2 regions of the Enterobacter sp. PL_is379 genome follow, and region 1 is predicted to be linked to the other one. Evidence: predicted binding sites of a transcription regulator. Region 1 holds the regulator's gene; the other holds the start of a gene.
The links. Region 1 encodes CRP, which controls carbon source genes, mostly activating them, when cyclic AMP is high. Its sites were predicted from a motif close to ATGTGANNNNNNTCACAT; they were not measured.

Region 1 (7,845 bases):
TGCGGTACTGACGACGCAGGAGATCGCCTCCGCGTTCCACGTTGGCTCTCACGGCTCTACCTACGGCGGTAACCCGCTGGCGAGCGCCGTGGCGGGTGCCGCGTTCGACATCATCAACACGCCAGAGGTGTTGAACGGCGTCAGCGCGAAGCGCGAGCTGTTCGTAAAACACCTGCAAAAGATTGACGAGCAGTACGATGTGTTCAGCGAGATCCGCGGGATGGGGTTATTGATTGGTGCCGAGCTGAAGCCGCAGTATAAGGGCCGCGCGCGCGACTTCCTGCACGCCGCCGCTCGCGAAGGGGTGATGGTGCTGAACGCCGGACCGGACGTGATGCGTTTCGCACCTTCGCTGGTGGTGGAAGACAAAGACATCGAAGAAGGATTAACCCGCTTTGCCGCCGCGGTCGCGAAGATCGTAAAAGGTTAATACGCCGTCCGCTTCAACCTGCGGGTTAGCCAAATCCCGTGATGCGGACGCTGACGCCATGCCACCGACGAAATGGTGTGCATGGTGTTCAGATGCCCCAGTACGCGCTGCAAATGCTGTTCCAGGGTGCTCATTGGCCCGTGGGTTAACGTTTCCGGCGCTTCCAGAATGTTCGAATCTCCCGACTCACCCGGCGAGTCATACTCCAGACGCTGCTGACACCGCTGCAACGCAATTTCACACGACTGCAAATAGCGCTGCGCCAGATCCGGCGTGAGCATCGTGTGCTCGCGCGCAAGCGTGGTCATGGCGTTAATGTGCTCGACGATAAACTGGCTGTGCGTCACCCAGAGCTTCATGTCTGCCAGATAGTGCGAGTTAAAGCCCGGCTCCTGCATCGCCTGGTTGAGCGAGTTGAACAGGGCGTTGTGCGCCTGGTTGACCTTCATGCGCTGATACGCCAGCGGGGAGGGCTGCGGGTCGTCGCTCAGGATCAGGCGAATGGCCTGCTGGTCGGCTTCCAGCGCGTCGTGGGCGTTCTGGCGCAGCAGTCCACTTTGCCACTGCGGCCACAGCCAGACCATGCCGCCAAAGGCAATCAGGCAGCCGATCAGGGTATCAATCAGCCTGGCGACAATAAACTGTTCGCCATTGAGCGTGAGCAGCTGCAGGGTGTATACCGCCGTCACCGTAAACCCCACCATCGCCCAGCCGTAGTTTTTGCGGATAATCAGGTAGCTCACCAGCGTGATCGCCAGCATGCCTGCCAGAGTATAGCCTTCCGGCACGTGGAAGTGCAGCGTCACGCCCGCGATGATCAGCCCGGCCATGGTGCCGCCCGCCCGATGCAGAATACGCACCCGCGTGGCGCCGTAGCCGTTCTGGGTGACAAACAGCACGGTCATTAAGATCCAGTAGGGTTTCGGCAGATGCAGCGCCATGCCCATCAGGCTGGCGGTACTGAGCATCACGCTAATTCGTGCGGCGTTGCGCAGGGCGGACGATTTAAGAGAAAGATAGCTTTTGAGCGCGGGCAATAGCGGCAGCCGTTTCTGCTTATCCGCCATCAGGTCGCGGGGATAAAGCGGGCGCTGCGTGCGCAACACGCGGGCGATACGGCTGAAGTGCCAGGCGGCAAACTGGCCGACGGGGTTATCCGGATGCTGACGAGCGATTTTCTCCAGCGCGCCCAGCTGCTTATCCATGTTAAAGCGCGTCGGGTAGCGGTGATAGAGAATATCATCGGCCAGCACGCGCAGGCGTGCGGACACCGTCTGCGCGTTCCAGCGGATCACCGCTTCGGCGTGGCTGCGCTCGACCAGCTTTTGCACCTCCTGCGGGTGGTGCAGGCTAACGGAGATATGCTCCTGCAGATCCAGCCCGACCTGGAAGGTGCGCAGCAGCCGTTTGTACTCGTGGTTCTTGTTGGCGGCGAGCATATGAAGCTGCTGATAGCACTGGCTTATCAGATCCACCACCTTCTGCTGGCGCGTCAGCAGGGGCGGTAAGGATTTTTCCGGATCGGTATGCTGGGTCAGCAGGGTGTATTTGGCTTCGCAGTAATCCGCAAGCTGCACATAGAGCAGGCTCAGGGATTCACGCAGCGGCTGCTCCCGCCACAGCCAGAACCAGAACCAGTTAAACAGGCCGTACCATAATGTCCCCAGGGCGTAGATCAGCAGCGGCTCCCACACCGGCATATTCCCGGCGAGGCTCAGCGTGAAAATGGCCGCAATCAGCGACGCGGGAAGCAGGCGGGCGTGCAGCGAACTGATTTCCGCCGTGACGCCGAGGGTCATCGCCAGCACGGTCAGGATCAGCGGCAGCGGAATATCACGAGCCAGTAAAAGCTGTACGGCGAGGCTACAGCCCGCAAACAGGCAGCCGCCGATAATCAGGCGTTTGAAAAAGCGCTTATGCGGCGTGTCCAGACCAGCAATGTTGCAGCAGGCGGGTACAAGGGAAAACAGCAGGCCTTGCTGAAGATGCCCGAGGATCAGGCCTATGGCCACAGGAAGACACAACACCAGCGTTTGTCGCAGTGCGTAGTTAACTTCCGGGTGATAGATCAGCCTGCGCCACATGGGGAATAGAGACAAAAACGGCGTGACACCTTGCGATGGCACGCCGTTTAAGCGGAATTAACGCGTTCCGTAGACCACGATGGTTTTACCGTGGGCGGAGATCAGGTTTTGATCTTCCAGCATTTTCAGGATACGGCCCACAGTCTCACGGGAGCAACCGACGATCTGACCAATTTCCTGACGGGTAATTTTAATTTGCATGCCGTCCGGGTGGGTCATGGCGTCTGGCTGTTTCGCGAGGTTCAGCAGGGTCTGTGCGATACGGCCGGTAACGTCCAGGAAGGCGAGGTTGCCCACTTTCTCTGAGGTGACCTGCAGACGGCGCGCCATCTGGGAAGAAAGACGCATCAGGATGTCAGGGTTAACCTGAATCAGCTGACGGAACTTCTTGTAAGAAATTTCAGCCACTTCACATGCTGTCTTTGCACGAACCCAGGCGCTACGTTCCTGGCCCTCTTCAAACAGGCCCAGTTCACCGATGAAATCGCCCTGGTTCAGATAAGAAAGGATCATCTCTTTCCCTTCTTCATCTTTGATCAGCACTGCCACCGAGCCTTTAACGATGTAATACAACGTTTCCGCTTTTTCACCCTGGTGAATCAGCGTGCTCTTCGATGGGTACTTATGAATGTGGCAATGAGACAAGAACCATTCGAGAGTCGGGTCTGTTTGCGGTTTGCCAAGCACCATGCGCTGTTATCCTCTGTTATAAGCTGTCACCAGAGTCATCAGATGCATCCGGACTCTGGGGTTGCAATCGAATTCTTACCCATACCCTGGGAAGTCGGCTACCGTAACGTTTCGCAGCCAGTAAAGTTTGATGTCCTCTGCATACATGTGTAACGTCAATGTATTACTGTAGCATCCTGAGTGTTTTAGCATAGCTTTCGCCGCGTGTCTCCTGGTGTCTCGCTTCAGCATGATGCAGGTCGCCTTCCATTGCGAGAAATGTAACGCACGCGTAATCTGTCACCAAAAATGCAACGTTGGAGTTTAAGAATATGCAAGCGCGCGTGAAGTGGGTTGAAGGTTTAACGTTCCTGGGCGAATCCGCGTCAGGGCACCAGATTTTGATGGACGGTAACTCCGGCGATAAAGCGCCCAGCCCAATGGAAATGGTGCTGATGGCGGCAGGAGGATGCAGCGCTATTGACGTGGTGTCGATTCTGCAAAAAGGTCGTCATGACGTGACGGATTGTGAGGTTAAACTCACGTCAGAACGTCGCGAAGAGGCGCCACGCCTGTTCACCCATATTAATCTGCACTTTGTGGTCACCGGTAAAGAGTTGAAGGACGCAGCGGTCTCGCGTGCGGTGGACCTGTCTGCGGAGAAGTACTGCTCTGTGGCGTTAATGCTGGAGAAAGCGGTAAAAATCACGCATTCGTATGAAGTGGTCGAGGCTTAATTATTGGGGCATCGTGCGTGTTGATGCCCTCACCCTAACCCTCTCCCACAGGGAGAGGGAACATGTTCACGCAATCTGCTTCCCTTCCATCAGTCGCTCCACCAGCGGCGTCATGATGAGCTCCATCGCCAGCCCCATTTTTCCGCCCGGCACGACTAACGTATTCATGTGCGAAATAAACGAGCCCTGCAGCATGGCCAGTAGCCAGGGGTAATCAATGCCTTCGAGATTGCGGAAATGGATCACCACAAAGCTCTCATCAAGGGACGGGATACTTTTGGCGGCAAACGGGTTGGAGGTGTCCACCGTCGGCACGCGCTGGAAGTTGATATGGGTACGGGAGAACTGCGGCGTCAGGAAGTTGATGTAATCTTCCATGGAGCGCACCACCGAGTCCATCACCGCCTCTCGCGAATGGCCGCGCTCGCTCATGTCGCGCGTCAGCTTCTGGATCCACTCCAGGTTAACGATAGGGACCACGCCGACCAGCAGGTCCACGTGGCGCGCCACGTCGTGTTGAGGGGTGACCACGCCACCGTGCAATCCTTCGTAAAACAGCACGTCGGTGGGTTCCGGCAGCGGTTGCCACGGGGTGAACGTCCCCGGCACCTGATTCCAGGGAACAGCTTCATCATAGGTATGCAGATACTTGCGGGACTGCCCTTTGCCGCTCTGACCGTACTCTATAAAGGTTTGTTCCAGCAGGCCGAAGTCATTGGCTTCCGGGCCGAAATAGCTGATGTGTTTACCCAGATCGCGCGCTTTACGGATGGCCATGTCCATCTCCGGACGCGTGTAGCGGTGAAAGCTGTCGCCTTCGACCTCAGCCGCACGAAGATTCAGCTGGGCGAAAATCTTGCGAAAGGCGAGGCTGGTGGTGGTGGTTCCCGCACCACTCGACCCCGTAACGGCAATAACCGGATGTCTGGCAGACATAGCAACTCCCTGACTTAAAAGGGTGGAAGATCAGCCGTGAAACGCGTTGCGGGGCATGATATTGACCGTCTCATGCAGTTCTGACCACACCAGCACCACGTCGCCGCTTTTCAGCTGGCGCTTTACATCGTTGACCTTTTGCTCAAGCGAGCGTTCCTGTTCACCATAATCGGTGCCTTCGCGTAATACAAAGCTTTCAATCAGATTATCGAGCGTTTCGGGAGCCAGATCCTGCCAGGGAATAATCATTTTGCACCGTCCAGATAAGGGGTTAGCCAGTCAGGAATACGCGTCTCAAGCCACATTTTCGGGCGGCGCAGCGTACCGCCGATAAACCCGACGTGGCCGCCGTGCTCGGTCAACTGATAGTGAACGTTGTCGGGCAGGAATTCCTGAGCGGGGATCGAGTGATGATCCATAAACGGGTCATCTTTGGCATGAATGATCAGCGTCGGCTGCGTGATCTTGCTGAGCAGCGGCATGGCGCTGCACTGACGATAATAGTCAATCGCATCGGCGAAGCCGTGGATTTTCGCGGTGATCAGGTCGTCGAACTCGCGAATACGACGCACCTTTTTCAGCTGACGCAGGCTGACCGGCAGGGTATCCGGGTAGGCTTTCAGCTTACGCGCCGCGTTGGCCTTCAGCAGGTTGAGCAGGTAGCGCTGATAGACGCGGGAAAAGCCTTTATCCATGTGGTAGCTGCACTGCTCCAGCATAAACGGTGCGGAGACAATGACGGCGGCATCCAGCGGGACGCTTTCACCCTCTTTGGCCAGCAGGCAGGCCAGCATATTGCCGCCCAGCGAGTAGCCCACCGCGGCGGTCGGCACGGTGCCAAAGTTGTCCCGTAGCCAGTGTAAAAACCACGTTCCGTCTTCGGTTTCACCCGAGTGATAAATGCGTTTCTGACGATTCGGTTCGCCGCTGCAGCCGCGAAAATGCATCACCACGCCGAGCCAGCCGCGCGCTTTTGCCGCCTCAATTAACCCGTGTGCATACGGGCTGTGCAGGCTGCCTTCCAGACCGTGAAAGACCACCAGACGCGGCTTATGGCGGGCCTGCTCCGGCGCTTCGCTCCAGGCGAGATCCAGAAAATCACCGTCTGGCAGGTCAAGCCGCTGCCAGTGTGGGGTGAACTGAACCTTGCGGCGGATCAGTCGCGGCAGCATGGTCTGCAAATGGCGATTGGCCACGCCGCGCATAGGCACGAACTCAGTGCTGTCTTCGGCCGCAATGTCGAAGTCTGATGGAATGATTTGGGTCATAAGGGCGATGCTGATTCTTGTCAGAAATTTACGGTACTTTCCGAATTGTACCCCGTTTAGCCTGGTTTTCCGAAACATGAACTGATCCCGATCACAAATCTTTACCTTGATTATTACTCTCAGGCTAATGATTCCACTCTACGCTTAATTGATGCCTTTCTCACCAGAGCGCACACTTTACTCAACGTTAAGCAAATCAAAATGATTAGCTGAATCAGGAGGTTAATAATGTTATCTGGGCAAACACCCACCCGGCAATGGAACACGCGACGCAGCGAAAAAGCGCGTCGCCTGGCGTCCGTACCGGTGCAGGGCAAGGTACTGCCAACCGGCGATCTTGTCGCCATGCTGGAAAAACTGATCGCGCCTGGCGACAAGGTCGTTCTGGAAGGTAACAACCAGAAGCAGGCGGATTTCCTTTCCCGCTCGCTGGCCGAAGTGAATCCGCAAATTGTCCACGACCTGCATATGATCATGCCGAGCGTCGGCCGCAGCGAGCATCTGGATATCTTCGAGAAAGGCATCGCCCGCAAGCTGGATTTCTCCTTCTCCGGGACGCAGAGCCTGCGAATCTCCCAGCTGCTGGAAGACGGTCAGCTCGAAATCGGCGCAATTCACACCTACATCGAACTTTACTCACGTCTCTACGTCGACCTGTCGCCCAACGTGGCGCTGATTGCCGGCTTTAAAGCCGACCGCAAAGGCAACCTCTACACCGGGGCGAGCACCGAAGATACCCCGGCGCTGGTGGAAGCCGCTGCGTTCCACGACGGCATCGTCATCGCGCAGGTGAACGAGCTGGTGGACGACGAATGCGAGCTGCCGCGCGTGGATATCCCGGGCTCCTGGATCGATTACGTCGTGGTTGCCGACAAGCCGTTCTTTATCGAACCGCTGTTCACCCGCGACCCACGCCTCATTAAACAGGAACATATCCTGATGGCGATGATGGCCATCAAAGGCATCTACGCGGAGCACCAGGTGCAGTCCCTGAACCACGGTATCGGCTTTAACACCGCAGCGATCGAGCTGCTGCTGCCTACCTACGGCGAACAGCTCGGCCTTAAGGGCAAAATCTGTAAACACTGGACGCTGAACCCCCATCCGACGCTGATCCCCGCCATCGAAAGCGGTTGGGTGGAGAGCGTGCACTGCTTCGGCGGCGAGCTGGGGATGGAAGAGTACATCCGTGCTCGTCCGGACGTCTTCTTTACCGGTGCCGACGGCTCTATGCGTTCCAACCGTGCCTTCTGTCAGCTGGCAGGTCAGTACGCGGTGGATATGTTTATCGGCTCTACGCTGCAGGTAGACGGCTACGCCAACTCCTCAACCGTGACCCGCGGTCGTCTTTCCGGCTTCGGCGGTGCGCCAAACATGGGCCATGACCCGCACGGTCGCCGCCACGCCACGCCGGCCTGGCTGAACATGATCACCGAGCCGGACCCGATGCAGCGCGGTAAAAAGCTGGTCGTGCAGATGGTCGAAACCTTCCAGGCAGGCGTGAAGCCAACCTTCGTGGAAAAACTCGATGCCGTAGACGTGGCGAAAGCCTCCGGCATGCCGCTGGCACCGGTGATGATTTACGGCGATGACGTGACGCACGTGCTGACGGAAGAGGGGATTGCCTACCTCTACCGGGCGAAAGATCTGGAAGAGCGTCGGGCCATGGTTGCCGCCGTCGCGGGGATCACCGACATCGGCCTGGGCGTGGACGCCAAACG
Region 2 (7,845 bases), on a different contig from region 1:
ATCGCCGAAAACAAGGGCGTCTCCGTCGCGCAAATCGCGCTGGCGTGGCTGCTGCATCAGAAAGCGGTGACCAGCGTCATCATTGGCGCGAAACGCGTTGAACAGCTGGACGACAACATTGCTGCCACCGGGATCCTTCTCAGCGAAGACGAGCTTAAACAGCTGGATGCGGTCAGCGCGCTGCCGCGGGAATATCCTGGCTGGATGCTGGAGCGTCAGGGAGAGTATCGCCGTAATCAGCTCGCGCAACAGTAACCCTTCTTGCCCCGGGAGTGCATCGCTTACCGGGGCTTTTTTTCCCGCCTTGCTCACAAAAAACGATCCTCCTCTTTGATCCTCTTTTCATCATCGCCTATATGACTAGACATGAAATTTTAAATGACTAGTCATATAGGGAGAAAACATGAACCATCAGCTACCGGCCAACTTTTTATGGGGCAACTCGGTCTCCAGCATGCAGACGGAAGGAGCCTGGAACGAAGGCGGGAAGGGGATGTCGGTGTATGACATTCGTGAAGCCGGGGAAAACGTGTCCGACTGGAAAGTGGCGACCGACTCCTACCACCGCTACCGGGAAGATTTCGATCTGATGCAGGATCTGGGCATGAACTGCTACCGCTTCCAGATCTCATGGAGCCGCGTCTGCCCGCAGGGTGACGGCCCGTTCAACGACGAAGGCATCGCATTTTACGACCGCTTTATTGACGATCTGATCGCCCGCGGCATCGAGCCGATGATCTGCCTGTACCATTTCGATATGCCGCTGGCGCTGGCGCAGGAGTACAACGGCTTCAACGACCGCCGCGTAATGGACGCCTTTATCCGCTATGGCAAAAAGATGATCGACTGTTATGGCGACCGCGTGAAGTACTGGTTGACCTTCAACGAGCAGAACATCTTCCATATGCCGGAAGCGTTCCGTATTTCCGGCTATATGAAAGGCGAGAAAACCCTGCGCGAGCTGTACGAGCTGCAGCACCATACGATGGTGGCGCACATGGCGCTAACCGAATACCTGCACCAGACCAGACCGGGCCAGCTGATGGGCGGCATGCTGGCGCACCAGCTGATCTACCCGGCTACCTGCAAACCGCGCGATATCTTCTGCGCCCAGCAGTATGACGAGTTTCTCAACCAGAACCTGCTGCGCGTCTTCGCAGGGCAAGGCTACAGCCCGGCGGTGATGGCGGTGGTGGAACAGGAGGGCTTTGGTGATATCTACCGCGCCGAGGACCTGGCGCTGTTCGCTCGTACAAAGAACGACTATATGGCCTTCAGCTATTACGCCAGCAAAACGCTGGACAGCGATGCGATCCCGGAAGGCACGCCGGTGAACTATTACCTGCTGCACGGCGAGAAAAATAACCCGTACCTGAAGGCCACCGAGTGGAACTGGCAGATCGATCCGCTGGGCTTCCGCACCATCATCACCCGCTACGCCAACGACTGGCGCCTGCCGGTGTTCCCGATCGAGAACGGCATTGGGGTGATTGAGTCATGGGACGGCGTGAACCCGATTGAGGACACCTACCGCATCGACTATCACCGGGCGCACATCGAGGCCATGAAAGCGGCGATGTTCGAGGACGGGGCAGAGGTCATTGGCTACCTCGGCTGGGGATTGATCGACATTCTCAGCTCCCAGGGCGACATGCGTAAGCGCTACGGCGTGGTCTATGTCAACCGGGAAAACCACGACCTGAAAGACCTGAAGCGCGTGCCGAAGAAGAGCTACGCGTGGTTAAAACAGGTTATCCATACCAACGGACGCGAGATGTAAGCCGTACGCTGCCGGGCCGTTTTTGTGACTGATTGATGGGAACACTCCGCTATGTCTGAAACAAAAATCACACCGCACATGCAGTCCTTTGTCGATAAATTTGTCGAGTTTTCGGCGCGCCTGGCAAACCAGGTGCACCTGCGCTCCCTGCGCGACGCCTTCGCCACGGTGATGCCGATTTTCATCCTCGCCGGTCTGGCGGTGCTGGTGAACAACGTGGTGTTTCCGTGGATTTTTCACGGCGATACGCTGGCACACTTCAAAGTGTGGGGCGAGGCGATTATCAACGGCACGCTGAACATTGCCGCGCTGCTGCTGGCGCCGATGATTGCCTGGTCGCTGGCGCGCAACAAAGATTTCGACAATCCGGTCTCGGCAGTGGTTATCGCCGTCAGCAGCTTCATCATCATGATGCCGATGCGATTGCAGATTATGCCCGTCGGCAGCGATACCACGGTGAACGTCACCCAGGTGCTGACGTTCGCCAATATCGGCTCCACCGGGATTTTCGCCGGGGTGCTGATTGGGCTGCTCTCAACGGAAGTGTTTATCGCTATTTCGCGCCTGAAGGCGCTGCACATTTCGCTGGGGGAAAACGTGCCTCCGGCCGTGAGCAAATCTTTTACCGCGCTGATCCCGACCATCCTCACGCTCTCCCTGTTCGCGGTGCTGGCGGCGGTGCTGGCAAACGTGCTGCATACGGATCTGATCCATCTCATTACGACCTTTATCCAGCAGCCGCTGCGGCTGATCAACACCAGCCTGCCGGGGACGATTTTCATCTACAGCTTCGGCAACTTCCTGTTCACGCTCGGCATTCATCAGTCGGTGGTCAACAGCGTGGTGCTGGAGCCGTTCCTGCTGATCAATACCAACGAAAATATGCTGGCCTTCGCCAACGGTCAGCCCATTCCGCACATCATCAACAATATCTTCGTGCCGACGTTTGGCATGGTGGGCGGCACGGGCAGTACAATCTCGCTGCTGATTGCGATATTTATCTTCTCGCGCCAGCAGTCGGCGAAGCAGGTGGCGCGCCTGTCGCTGGCGCCGGGCCTGTTTAACATCAACGAGCCGGTGATTTTCGGCCTGCCGATCGTATTTAACCTGCCGCTGATGATCCCGTTTGTGCTGCTGCCCGCCATCGGCATTTATTTCGCCTGGCTCTGTACCACGCTGGGGCTAATGTCGCGCTGCGTGGTGATGATCCCGTGGACCACGCCGCCGATCCTGAGCGCCTGGCTGGCTACGGCGGGAGACTGGCGGGCGGTGGTGGTGCAGTTGGCAATCATCGTATTTGGTGTATTCTTCTACCTGCCTTTCCTCAAGATTGCCGAGAGAGTGGCGTTGAAAAACAGCGGGATAGAAAACTAACTGAAAGGAAGGACGATGGCGGCGAAGTACATCACCATAGCGCGGGAAATTAAGAAACGCATTATCAGCCAGCAGTACGCCGCCAACGAACCCCTGCCGGACCAGTTTGCGCTGGCGGCGGAGTTCAGCTCCAGCCGGATGACCATTCAGCAAGCGATGCGCCAGCTGATCGTCGAAGGTCTGGTCTATACCCGTCAGGGCCAGGGCACGTTCATCCGTAAAAACTTCCTCCAGCTCTCGCAGTGGGATCTCTCCGGCAGCGACTACTTTGGCGCGACCAAAACCTGGGCGCATCTGGGCACGGTCACGAGCCAGGTGGTGCATTTCGAGCTGCGCTTCCCGAACGAAAAAGAGCAGGCGTCGCTGATGATTAACGCCGATGCGCCGATCTATGACTTTATTCGACTCCGTTTGCTGAACGGTGAACCGATGTCGCTGGATTCCACGGTGATGCCGATGAATCTGGTCCCGGGCCTGACGAAAAACCATCTTGAAGCTTCAGTGTTCCAGTACGTTCAGGAAACGCTGGGGCTGAAAATTATGGGGTCGTACCGGGTGGTGCGGGCGCTTAAGCCCAGCGCGCTGGACAGAGAGCATCTGGTCTGCGAGGAAACCGATCCGGTGCTGGAGGTGGAGCAGGTGATTTATCTGGAAGATGGCACGCCGCTGGAGTATGCCCACTGCCACTATCGCTACGACCACGGCGGGATCGTGATCGTGAATAACGGGTAATCAGTCTTTCAGGCGCACGACTCGAAATAGCTGTCCGTGTCTTTTATGTAAAGATCGTTCTGACACAGATGCTGTATTTGACCAGGCTTAAATGTAAAACGGATTTTTTGAAACCAGGAACGTTTTATTTTGCTGGTATTCTCGCGCGATAATCCATAGTCATGGATTATTTCATGAACAAAACGAATGCTTTGTGCAGAAACATAGACAGGTGTTTTGGTTAGCTGAATCAGTTTGCTGATCCAAATATCATCCGCGCGAGGACAAACCGTAATAAAATCTTCGTTATAATGGAAATATTCCGGGATCATATTTTTCTTGAGCACAACGCCACCAAGACCGGTGATGATATAGTTCTGCTCAACGACTTTTGGCACGGTGATAAGCGGGAAATTACGATAGGTATCAAGAAGTTCTTTCTTCTTCTTTACTGTTTCACGCACCCGCGCGGCAACCACATATTTTTGATTGTGGCGATAAAAATCATCCAGCAGTGTTTCTGCCCAAATTTCGTTATAGATTGCGTCATCATCGGCATAAATCAGAATATCGTCTTCGGTTGCTGCTTGCAGCGCCGGAAACAATTTCCGATAAGGGCCGGTGTTCTTAACCCATTTAAAAACCAGGTTGGTGCCCGTCTGGCGAATTTTCTGCGCCCACTCCGGCTCCTCAGTGATGCCTTCGTCACTGAGATAAGGTGTACTGGAGACCCACACAACAATTTGATCGACCTTCTTACTCTGGTTCGCCAGTGACCACACTGTTTGCGAACAGAGATAAAGGCGCGATTTTGTTGTTGTTAAGTTAATGCTAATCATCAAACTATGCGTGCTCCAGGAGATAAAAAGACCTTAAAAAACCAGATAAAACTGATTTTATAAGTGGGCGCATCATAACACTTAGAGGATTAGATGTAACCCCGCTGGGTTAGCAGAAAATGGCAAGAAAGGCACTTACGGCAGTAATAGCTGTTCAGAAAGGGTCAGCGTGATGGAGATTACAGTGCAATAAGACCCCGATAATACGGGGTCTTATAAGATACGTTATTGATTCAGCGTGATCAGTTCAAACGCACCGGCATACCGGAGCGGTTCTGCACGGCCTGGTCAACAATCGCCGTTTCGACATCTGGCTGAGACGTCACCGCCTGCACCGCGCTGTTCAGCGTAACAGGAACGACTTCGTTGTTGTTGATCTGGTCTTCGCTGGTGGACAGCGGGTTGTGCACTTCGATGTAGCGACTGCCGTCTGGCTCAGAGGTCGCTTTCACCGGTTCATTGATGAACTGCACGCGCGTACCGACCGGCACGTTTTCGAACAGGAACTTGATGTCGTCGTTACGCAGGCGCACGCAGCCGTGGCTCACGCGCAGGCCGATACCGAAGTTGGCGTTGGTGCCGTGGATCGCATACAGACGACCAATGTACAGCGCGTACAGGCCCATTGGGTTATCCGGGCCTGCCGGTACAACGGCTGGCAACGGTTCGCCCGCCGCGATGTATTCTGCGTGCATTTTGGCGGTCGGCGTCCAGGTTGGGCCCGCTTTCTTACGCTCAACTTTGGTGGTCCAGTTCATTGGGGTGTCTTTACCCAGCTGGCCGATACCGATTGGCAGCACGATAACGGTGTTGGTGCCTTTCGGGTAGTAGTACAGACGCATTTCGGCGCTGTTAATCACGATACCTTCATGAACGGTATCCGGCAGGATCAGCTGCTGAGGAATATTCAGCACGGTACCTGCTTTCGGCAGGTACGGGTCAACGCCCGGGTTCGCTTCCAGCATGTTAGACAGGCCCAGCTGGTACTGCGCAGCGAAATACTCCAGCGGCTGAGAGTTACCTTCAGGAACCGTCACCACCTGGTTTTGACCCACCAGACGGCTTCCGTCGGTCGGCAGGGGATACGTCACCGCAGACGCGGTCTTACAAAAACCTACTACGGCTAACGCCGCCGCAAAAAGCGCTGTTAATTTCATGTTCATGTTGTGCGAGGTATCTAAGCCATTCAGGCGATGAGTTGATAAGTCTGAATCTGTGATGGGAGCGCATTATATGTGCATTCCCGCTCACAGGGAATTCAGATGTGTACGAAATCACATTTTTTTCGATTTTGTTAAAGTTTAGTGGATGGTTGCAACGCGGGATCTCAATTCGGAATTGTGGCATAATGCCGTGTTTATCACACTTTTCGCAGGAATCTCCCCGTGTTAGTTACCAGCAACGTCACTATGCAGTTTGGCAGTAAGCCGCTGTTCGAAAACATTTCCGTCAAATTTGGCGGCGGCAACCGTTACGGCCTGATTGGTGCCAACGGTAGCGGTAAATCCACCTTTATGAAGATCCTCGGCGGCGATCTGGAGCCGACCCTCGGCAACGTGTCCCTCGATCCGAACGAGCGCATCGGTAAGCTGCGTCAGGATCAGTTCGCCTTCGAAGAGTTCACCGTGCTCGACACCGTGATCATGGGGCACGCGGAGCTGTGGGAAGTGAAGCAGGAGCGCGATCGCATCTATGCGCTGGCCGAAATGAGCGAAGAAGACGGCTATAAAGTGGCCGACCTGGAAACGCAGTACGGCGAGATGGACGGTTACTCTGCGGAAGCGCGCGCGGGCGAGCTGCTGCTGGGCGTGGGTATTCCGGTTGAACAGCATTACGGCCCGATGAGCGAAGTCGCGCCAGGCTGGAAGCTGCGTGTGCTGCTGGCTCAGGCGCTGTTCTCTAACCCGGACATCCTGCTGCTCGACGAACCGACGAACAACCTGGACATCGACACCATCCGCTGGCTGGAGCAGACGCTGAACGATCGCGACAGCACCATGATCATCATCTCGCACGACCGTCACTTCCTGAACATGGTCTGTACGCACATGGCGGATCTGGACTACGGCGAGCTGCGCGTGTATCCGGGCAACTACGACGAATACATGACGGCGGCCACCCAGGCGCGTGAACGTCTGTTGGCGGATAACGCCAAGAAGAAAGCGCAGATTGCTGACCTGCAGTCCTTCGTCAGCCGCTTCAGCGCCAACGCCTCTAAATCGCGTCAGGCAACCTCGCGTGCGCGTCAGATTGATAAAATCAAGCTGGAAGAGGTTAAAGCCTCCAGCCGTCAGAACCCGTTCATCCGCTTCGAGCAGGACAAGAAGCTGTTCCGTAACGCGCTGGAAGTGGAAGCCCTTACCAAAGGCTTCGATGAAGGCCCGCTGTTTAAAAACTTCAACCTGCTGCTGGAAGTGGGCGAGAAGATTGCCATTCTGGGCGCCAACGGCGTGGGTAAATCCACCATGCTGAAAACCCTGGTCGGCGAACTGCAGCCGGACAACGGCACCGTGAAATGGTCCGAAAACGCGCAGATTGGTTATTACGCGCAGGACCATGAGTACGAGTTCGAAAATGACCTGACCGTCTTTGACTGGATGAGCCAGTGGAAGCAGGAAGGCGACGACGAGCAGGCGGTGCGCAGCATTCTGGGTCGTCTGCTGTTCAGCCAGGACGACATCAAAAAGCCGGCTAAAGTGCTTTCCGGTGGTGAGAAGGGGCGCATGCTGTTCGGCAAGCTGATGATGGAAAAACCAAACATCCTGGTGATGGACGAACCGACTAACCACCTGGACATGGAATCTATCGAATCCCTGAACATGGCGCTGGAGATGTACCAGGGCACGCTGATCTTCGTCTCTCACGACCGTGAGTTTGTCAGCTCGCTGGCGACCCGCGTGATCGAAATTACGCCAGAGCGCGTGGTGGACTTCACCGGTAACTACGAAGATTACCTGCGCAGCAAAGGTATCGAGAACTAAAAAAAAGCCCGGTGGCGCTTCGCTTACCGGGCCTACGTTCTATTCCCTCTCCCTGTGGGAGAGGGTTAGGGTGAGGGCATCAGGCCGCACTACAGCACCCACTCACTCCCTTCAACCCCGTTCACCCGCAGCGTACGTTTTTCCCCCGCCGGTAATGATA

Region 2: the regulator CRP is predicted to act here: its motif matches at 5,967-5,984, upstream of ldtB (L,D-transpeptidase).

What each region holds. Positions count from the first base shown of each region.
Region 1 is NZ_JBVPGT010000020.1:18,822-26,666, reverse strand. It holds gene argD (bifunctional acetylornithine/succinyldiaminopimelate transaminase) at 1-430, shown strand, start outside; gene AC0TOY_RS02785 (YccS/YhfK family putative transporter) at 427-2,514, opposite strand; gene crp (cAMP-activated global transcriptional regulator CRP) at 2,572-3,204, opposite strand; gene AC0TOY_RS02775 (OsmC family protein) at 3,516-3,920, shown strand; gene AC0TOY_RS02770 (phosphoribulokinase) at 3,987-4,856, opposite strand; gene AC0TOY_RS02765 (YheU family protein) at 4,887-5,105, opposite strand; gene AC0TOY_RS02760 (hydrolase) at 5,102-6,124, opposite strand; gene mdcA (malonate decarboxylase subunit alpha) at 6,353-7,845, shown strand, end outside.
Region 2 is NZ_JBVPGT010000033.1:256,876-264,720, forward strand. It holds gene AC0TOY_RS22580 (aldo/keto reductase) at 1-255, shown strand, start outside; gene AC0TOY_RS22585 (glycoside hydrolase family 1 protein) at 404-1,780, shown strand; gene AC0TOY_RS22590 (PTS sugar transporter subunit IIC) at 1,832-3,154, shown strand; gene AC0TOY_RS22595 (GntR family transcriptional regulator) at 3,170-3,886, shown strand; gene AC0TOY_RS22600 (glycosyltransferase) at 3,895-4,704, opposite strand; gene ldtB (L,D-transpeptidase) at 4,947-5,867, opposite strand; gene AC0TOY_RS22610 (ABC-F family ATPase) at 6,090-7,685, shown strand; gene AC0TOY_RS22615 (glycoside hydrolase family 31 protein) at 7,775-7,845, opposite strand, start outside.